DNA from 2 places in the Arthrobacter sulfonylureivorans genome. Region 2 is predicted to be linked to the other one. Evidence: predicted binding sites of a transcription regulator. Region 2 holds the regulator's gene; the other holds the start of a gene.

Region 1 (3,551 bases), 990 kb from region 2:
GCCGCCGCGAACACAGTGGCCACCGACATCTTGGCCAGCAGCGATGCGCCGGGGATCGCCACGGTGACCACCAGGATGCCCAGCGAAGCGGACTCCACGGTTCCCACGGTGGATGGCTCCACGAATTTGTTCCGCGCCATCAGCTGCATGATCAGCCCGGCAATGCCCAGCGCCGCACCGGCCAGGATCACGGACAGGGTCCGCGGCAGCCGGCTGATCCAGAAGATGTCCCAAGCGGTCTGGTCACTGGACAGCAGTGCCGGCAGGGAGACATCGCTGACCCCCACGAACATGCTGGCACAGGCCAAAATAACGACGGCGGTGCCCGCCCAGGCGAGCTGCGCACCGGATCCCCGGGGGCGGGAACGCCGGGCCGCGGCTGCAGCCGGGGCCGGAGCAGGAGTGGAAATCGTGGAGGAAGCCATAGGTCGGACCACCGCGCAGGCCGCCGGCAGAGAGCCGGCGGCCTTACGGGGTGCTACTTCGTAATGGCTGCCTGGACGGCGCTGATCATCGCGTCCGTGTTGTTCAGGCCGTAGCCCACCAGGTACCAGGAGGCTGAATCCAGATAGGTGATGCTGTCGTTCTTGGCCGCCTTGGTGCCGTTGACCAGTTCGTTGTCCAGGACGGCGGTGGCTGCCTCACCGGATTCGCCGACAGCCGAGTCGCGATCGATCACGAACAGGTGGTCCGGGTTGGTTTCCGCAATGAATTCGTGGGAGATCGCCTCACCGTGCGGGCCCTCGGACTTCACTTCAGCGGCGGGCTGCACGCCCAGCACGTCGTGGACGATGCCGAAGCGGGATCCGGCGCCGTAGGCAGTCATTTCGCCGCCGCTGGTCATCAGCACCAAGCCGGTGCCGGCGTCGGCAGCTGCGGCCTTCGTGTCCTCGATCTTGGTGTCGAGGGCAGAGAGCTTCTCTTCGACCTCGGTTTCCTTGCCGAAGATTTCGCCCAGAGTCGTGGAGACTTCCTTGAAGCTCTCGACCGGTGCGGCGGCATCGACGCTCAGGTCGATGGTCGGGGCGATCTTGCTCAGCTCTCCGTAGGCCTCAGCGGTACGGCCGGAGATGATGATCAAATCCGGGGCGCCCTCGCTGATCGCCTCGAAATCAGGTTCTTTCATGGAACCGATCTTGGTGTAGCTGTCTTCGCCGTACTGCGCCAGAGACTCGGGGAACACGGCCTCCGGGACGCCGTCAACCTCGACGCCCAGGGCGGTGAGGCTGTCCAGCACGCCAAGGTCGAAGGTGTAGACGGTCTCCGGGTTCACCGGCACGTCCGTGGTTCCCGAGGCATGCTCAACGCTGATCGTCTCTGCACCGGCGCCTGCTGCGGCATCGGTCTGCTGACCGCACGCGCTCATAGCGAGCATGGAAACGGCTGCGGTCACAACCATCAGGCCGGACTTCAGGGGCTTTTTCACTGACACTCCATCGTTAGTCAATGCCGGGCCCGGGGATGGGCTCGGCATTAGGCAACATAAACGTTTGCTATTTGCGCGCACTGTGAAAACTATCGGGTTAGGTAAGCCTTACGCAACTTGGCCCGCGACCGGAAAAGCCTCGTGGCGTCACATGGGGGTCGGCAAGCGGGTCGGATCCACTTCCTGCTGGCACTCGCCTTGACCGAGTGCTAACCCGTCTCATAGAGTCGCAGTTAGCACTCTCCCCGTGTGGGTGCTAATTCAAGGAACCGCCTGCCGGCACCGCGACGACGGCAGACATCTCCTTGGCCAAACCTATTCGTAGCTCATGAAAAGGAGAGAGCCGAGTGTCGGTCTCCATTAAGCCTCTTGAGGATCGTATTGTTGTCCAGCCGCTCGAAGCAGAGCAGACCACGGCCTCCGGCCTGGTTATCCCGGACACCGCCAAGGAAAAGCCGCAGGAAGGCAAAGTTGTCGCGATCGGCCCCGGCCGCGTCGATGACAATGGCAACCGGGTTCCCGTTGACGTAGCCGAGGGTGACGTAGTCATCTACTCGAAGTACGGCGGAACCGAGGTCAAGGTCGGCGGCGAAGAGTACCTGGTGCTCTCTGCCCGCGACGTGCTGGCCATCGTCACCAAGTAAGTCCATCAGCTTCAGTCCGGCGGCTCGGGCGCGCGCAGTCGACGCCCTCAGCCGGAACTACGGACAACCGAAATGCCCCGGCTGCCGCTGTATTGCAGCGCAGCCGGGGCTTTTCGCGTGAAAGGAACAAATTCATGGCAAAGCAGTTGGAGTTCAACGACGCGGCCCGCAAGGCGCTGGAAGCCGGCGTCGACAAGCTCGCCAATACCGTCAAGGTTACTCTCGGCCCCCGCGGCCGCAATGTGGTCCTGGACAAGAAGTGGGGTGCCCCCACGATCACCAATGACGGCGTGACCATCGCCCGTGAGGTGGAGCTCGACGACCCGTACGAGAACCTTGGCGCGCAGTTGGCCAAGGAAGTCGCCACCAAGACCAACGATGTCGCCGGCGACGGCACCACGACCGCTACCGTGCTGGCCCAGGCCCTGGTCAAGGAAGGCCTGCGCAATGTGGCCGCCGGAGCCGCACCGGGAGCCCTCAAGCATGGCATCGAGGTAGCGGTCGAGGCCGTGGCCGCCCGCCTGCTGGAGAACGCCCGCGAAGTAGAGGACAAGGTAGCCGAGGTCGCGACGATCTCCGCCCAAAGCCCCGAGGTCGGCAAGCTGCTGGCCGAAGCCTTCGACAAGGTGGGCAAGGACGGCGTCATCACCATCGAAGAGGCCTCCGGCATGGAGACCGAGCTGGTGCTCACTGAAGGCATGCAGTTCGACAAGGGACTGCTGTCGCAGTACTTTGTCACCGACCAGGAGCGCCAGGAGGCCGTCCTTGAGGACGCGCTGATCCTGATCTCCCAGGGCAAGATCTCCACCGTGCAGGAATTCCTGCCGCTGTTGGAGAAGGTGCTGCAGGCCAACAAGCCGCTGTTCATCATCGCCGAAGACATCGACGGCGAAGCCCTCTCCACCCTGGTGGTCAACAAGATCCGCGGCACGCTCAACGTTGCCGCCGTGAAGGCTCCTGGCTTCGGCGACCGCCGCAAGGCCATGCTGCAGGACCTCGCGGTGCTCACCGGCGCCCAGGTGGTGTCCGCCGACCTCGGTCTGAAGCTGGACCAGGTAGGCCTCGAAGTGCTGGGTACCGCTCGCCGGATCACCATCACCAAGGACAACACCACCATTGTGGACGGTGCCGGTTCGGACGCCGATGTGGCGGACCGCGTGGCCCAGCTGCAGGCCGAGGTACTGCGCACCGATTCCGATTGGGACCGAGAGAAGCTGCAGGAACGTCTGGCCAAGCTGGCCGGCGGTATCGGCGTGATCAAGGTCGGTGCTGCCACTGAGGTCGAAATGAAGGAGAAGAAGCACCGGATCGAGGACGCAGTGTCCTCCACTCGTGCTGCCCTGGAAGAAGGCATCGTTGCCGGCGGCGGTTCCGCCCTGGTTCACGCGTCCCAGGCTCTGGACACCGACCCGAACGTGCTGGCACTTGAAGGCGATGCAGCCACCGCCGTCGGACTGGTCCGCCGCGCGCTGGTCCAGCCG
Region 2 (3,551 bases):
ACGATCAGCAGGTTGGCCACAATGGCTACCACGGTGGGCGGGACGGTGAAGTTCAGCGCCTCTTTGGACTCCTGGGCGGTAAACGGTCCCCGGTCCTTGAAAATCAGGTAGATCACCAGCGACGGGAAGCAGCCCAGGATCCCGCCGAAGTGCGCCAAGGTTGCCCACTGCCGGTCCTCGGAAGGGGTCAGCGGCAAGGCGGAAGCCGACGCGCTCTGGTACTGCGGGCGCGGAGCGGACTTGCGTTCCGGCTGCTGGTTGCGAGCAGAGTTCTCGGACACTGGACCTACCTTCGGAAAATCTGCTGATGGCTCACTGCTGTTCCTAGCCTAGCGGTTCCACCCTGTGGCCCGGTGCAGACCGGGGCCGCAGCGGGCGCTGGAACCGGCTCAGACGGTGAGGAAATCGATGACTTCCTCCACCCGGCCCAGCAGGCTGGGCTCCAGGTCCGCATAGCTGTTTACGCTGCCCAGCAGCCGCTTCCAGCCGTCGGCCAGGTCGATCTGGGTCCGGTTCGGCCAGCCAAGACCGGCGAGGATGCCGGTCTTCCAATCGGTGCCGCGCGGAACCACCGGCCACTGCGCCCGGCCGATCACCGACGGCTTGATGGCCTGCCAGACGTCAACGTAGGGGTGGCCCACAATCAGCACGTTGCCGGCGGCCGCCGGGACGGCCATGGCGGCCTCGGCAATCCGCCACTCCTTGGAATGGGGCACCAAATGGTCCACCAGGATCCCCAGCCTGCGTTGCGGGCCGGGGGAGAAGTCCGCCACGGCCGCGGCCAGGTCGTCCACGCCATGCAGGGGTTCGACGACGATGCCCTCCACCCGCAGGTCGTCGCCCCAGACCTTTTCCACCAGTTCGGCATCGTGCTTGCCTTCAACCCAGATCCGACTGGCGCGCGCCACCCTGGCGCGTTGGCCCTCCACCTTCACCGAGCCGGAGGCCGTGCGCTGGCGGACGGGAGCCTTCGCAACTGGCGCCGGCGGCACCACGTTCACCGGTTCGCCTTCAAACAGGAAGCCGAATCCCAGCGGGAAGGAGCGCACCTTGCCCCGGCGGTCCTCCAGCGAGACCAGATGCACGCCGCCCGACTTCTCTACCCGGACCACGGCGCCGACCCAGCCGCTCTGTGCATCCTCCAGCACCTGCCCCGGCTCGGCGGCGACTTCGCGCAGGGCCCGGGCCTTGGGCGCGGTGAGATCCTGGGGGCCCCAGCCGTAGCTGCTCATATGCTTCAAGTCCTTAACAGGTAGTACGTCTACGGCACCGCCGCGAAGACAATGCTAACAACGGGGGCAACGTATTAGACTTAGCACTTGGACGTGTTGAGTGCTAACAACCCGTCATCAGGTTGAGCCGAAGACAGGAGGAGTGCAGTGAGCGAGGTCCGGAGGCTTGAAGTGCTCCGCGCCATTGTCGAGGACTATGTGCATTCACGGGAGCCGGTGGGCTCCAAAGCACTGGTCGACCGGCACAGCCTAGGCGTGTCGTCGGCCACGATCCGCAACGACATGGCGGCGCTGGAGGAAGACGGGCTGATCGTTGCCCCGCACACCAGTGCCGGCCGGATTCCCACGGACAAGGGCTACCGCCTGTTCGTGGACCGGATCTCTGACGTCAAGCCGCTCTCTGCCCCCGAGCGCCGGGCCATCCAGAAACTGCTGGACGGCGCCGACGACCTGGACGACGTGATGGAACGCACGGTGCGGCTGCTGTCCCAGCTCACCAACCAGGTAGCGGTGATCCAGTACCCGCAGTTGGGTGCTGCCAAGGTGCGGCACATCGAGTTCGTCTTGCTGGCTCCCCGCCGCGTCTTGGTGGTGCTGATCGCTGACAACGGCAAGGTGGAGCAACATGTTGCCTTGCTGCCGGTGGACGTGGCCGAAGATGCACTGGCCACTCTGCGCACCGCATTCCTGGCCGCTCTGTCCGGGAAACCGCTGGCCGGAGTGCCACACCGGCTGAGGACCTCGCCGGTGCCGGCGGAGCCCGCGCACGCGGGAATCGTCGACGAACTGTCCGCCTCGCTTGCCCAGCTGGCCGCGGCCACCAGCGAAGAGCGGATCCTGATGGCCGGCACGGCCAACCTGGCCCGTTCCACGGTGGACTTCCCGTTGAGCATCGGCCCCATCCTCGAGGCACTCGAAGAACAGGTGGTCCTGCTGCAGTTGCTCTCCGAAATGCACCAGGATGCCCACGGCATGTCGGTCAGCATCGGCCGGGAAAATCCGTACGGCTCCTTGGTGGAAACCTCGGTGGTCGCCACCGGCTATGGGCCGGGCGCCACCGCCAAGGTCGGCATTCTCGGCCCCACCCGGATGGACTATCCCACCACGATGGCGGCAGTGCGCGCCGTCGCACGCTATTTGTCACGGATTCTCGCCGGCCAGCCCTAGGCCGCGCAACGTCCGCACCGGCCGCCGTCGGCGGTGAATCAATCTCCAGGAAGTGAAGTATTACAAGGTGAGCAACCACTACGACGCCCTCGGTGTCAGCCAGGACGCCTCGACCGAGGAAATCAAAAAGGCCTACCGCAAGCTGGCCCGCAAGCTGCACCCGGATGTGAACCCCGGCCCGGAGGCAGCCGAGCAGTTCAAGCAGGTCAGCCACGCCTACGAGGTGCTCTCGGACCCGCAGAAGCGGCGCGTCTACGACACCACGGGCAACGAAAACGGCAATGACACCGGGTTCGGCGGCGGTTTCTCCGGTTCCGGCTTCGCCTTCCAGGACATCTTCGAGAGTTTCTTCGGCGGCGCCGGTGCGGGCGGCGGTCCGGCCTCGCGCACCCGCCGCGGCCAGGACGCCCTGATCAACGTGCGGATCGACCTCAAGGACGCAGTCTTCGGGGTGAACAAGAAGATCGAGGTGGACACCGCCGTGGTCTGCCCCACCTGCGACGGCAGCTGCTGCCGCCCCGGCACCAGCCCGCGCACCTGCGACATCTGCGGCGGCTCCGGCCAGGTCCAGCGCGCCGTGCGGTCCATCCTGGGCCAGGTCATGACCACGGCCGCCTGCGGCAGCTGCCAGGGCTTCGGCACGATCATTCCCGACCCCTGCAACGAGTGCAACGGCGAGGGGCGCATCCGCAGCCGCCGTTCGCTGACCATCAAGCTCCCGGCCGGCGTGGGAACCGGAACGCGGATCCAGCTGGCCGGCCAGGGCGAGGCCGGCCCGGCGGGCGGACCGCAGGGTGACCTCTACGTGGAGATCCGCGTCAACCCGGATAAGAACTTCATCCGCGAGGGAGACGACCTGCACGTCAGCCTGGCGGTGCCGATGACCGCGGCCGCGCTGGGCACCGACGTCACGCTGGACACCTTCGACGGCGAACGCGAACTGAGCATTAAACCCGGCACGCAGGCGGGGGAGACCCTCACGCTTCGCGGCCTGGGCGTGACGCACCTGCGCGGCTACGGGCGCGGCGACCTGCAGGTTCATGTGCATGTGGAAACCCCCAGCAAGCTGGACTCGGAACAGGAAGACCTGCTTCGCCGGCTGGCGCAGGCCCGCGGCGAGGAATACACCGAGGGCAAGCTGGCATCCTCCGG

Evidence for each region. The regulator HrcA, encoded in region 2, represses chaperone genes, less so after heat shock. The targets are predictions, from matches to a motif close to TTNGCACTCGNNNNNNNCGAGTGCNAA.
Region 1: the regulator HrcA is predicted to act here: its motif matches at 1,613-1,639, upstream of groES (co-chaperone GroES).

The regions. Positions count from the first base shown of each region.
Region 1 is NZ_CP093326.1:1,193,670-1,197,220, forward strand. It holds gene MNQ99_RS05855 (ABC transporter permease) at 1-425, opposite strand, end outside; gene MNQ99_RS05860 (siderophore ABC transporter substrate-binding protein) at 479-1,426, opposite strand; gene groES (co-chaperone GroES) at 1,774-2,070, shown strand; gene groL (chaperonin GroEL) at 2,205-3,551, shown strand, end outside.
Region 2 is NZ_CP093326.1:2,180,892-2,184,442, forward strand. It holds gene MNQ99_RS10170 (DUF4870 domain-containing protein) at 1-281, opposite strand, end outside; gene MNQ99_RS10175 (DUF3097 family protein) at 390-1,232, opposite strand; gene hrcA (heat-inducible transcriptional repressor HrcA) at 1,380-2,399, shown strand; gene dnaJ (molecular chaperone DnaJ) at 2,467-3,551, shown strand, end outside.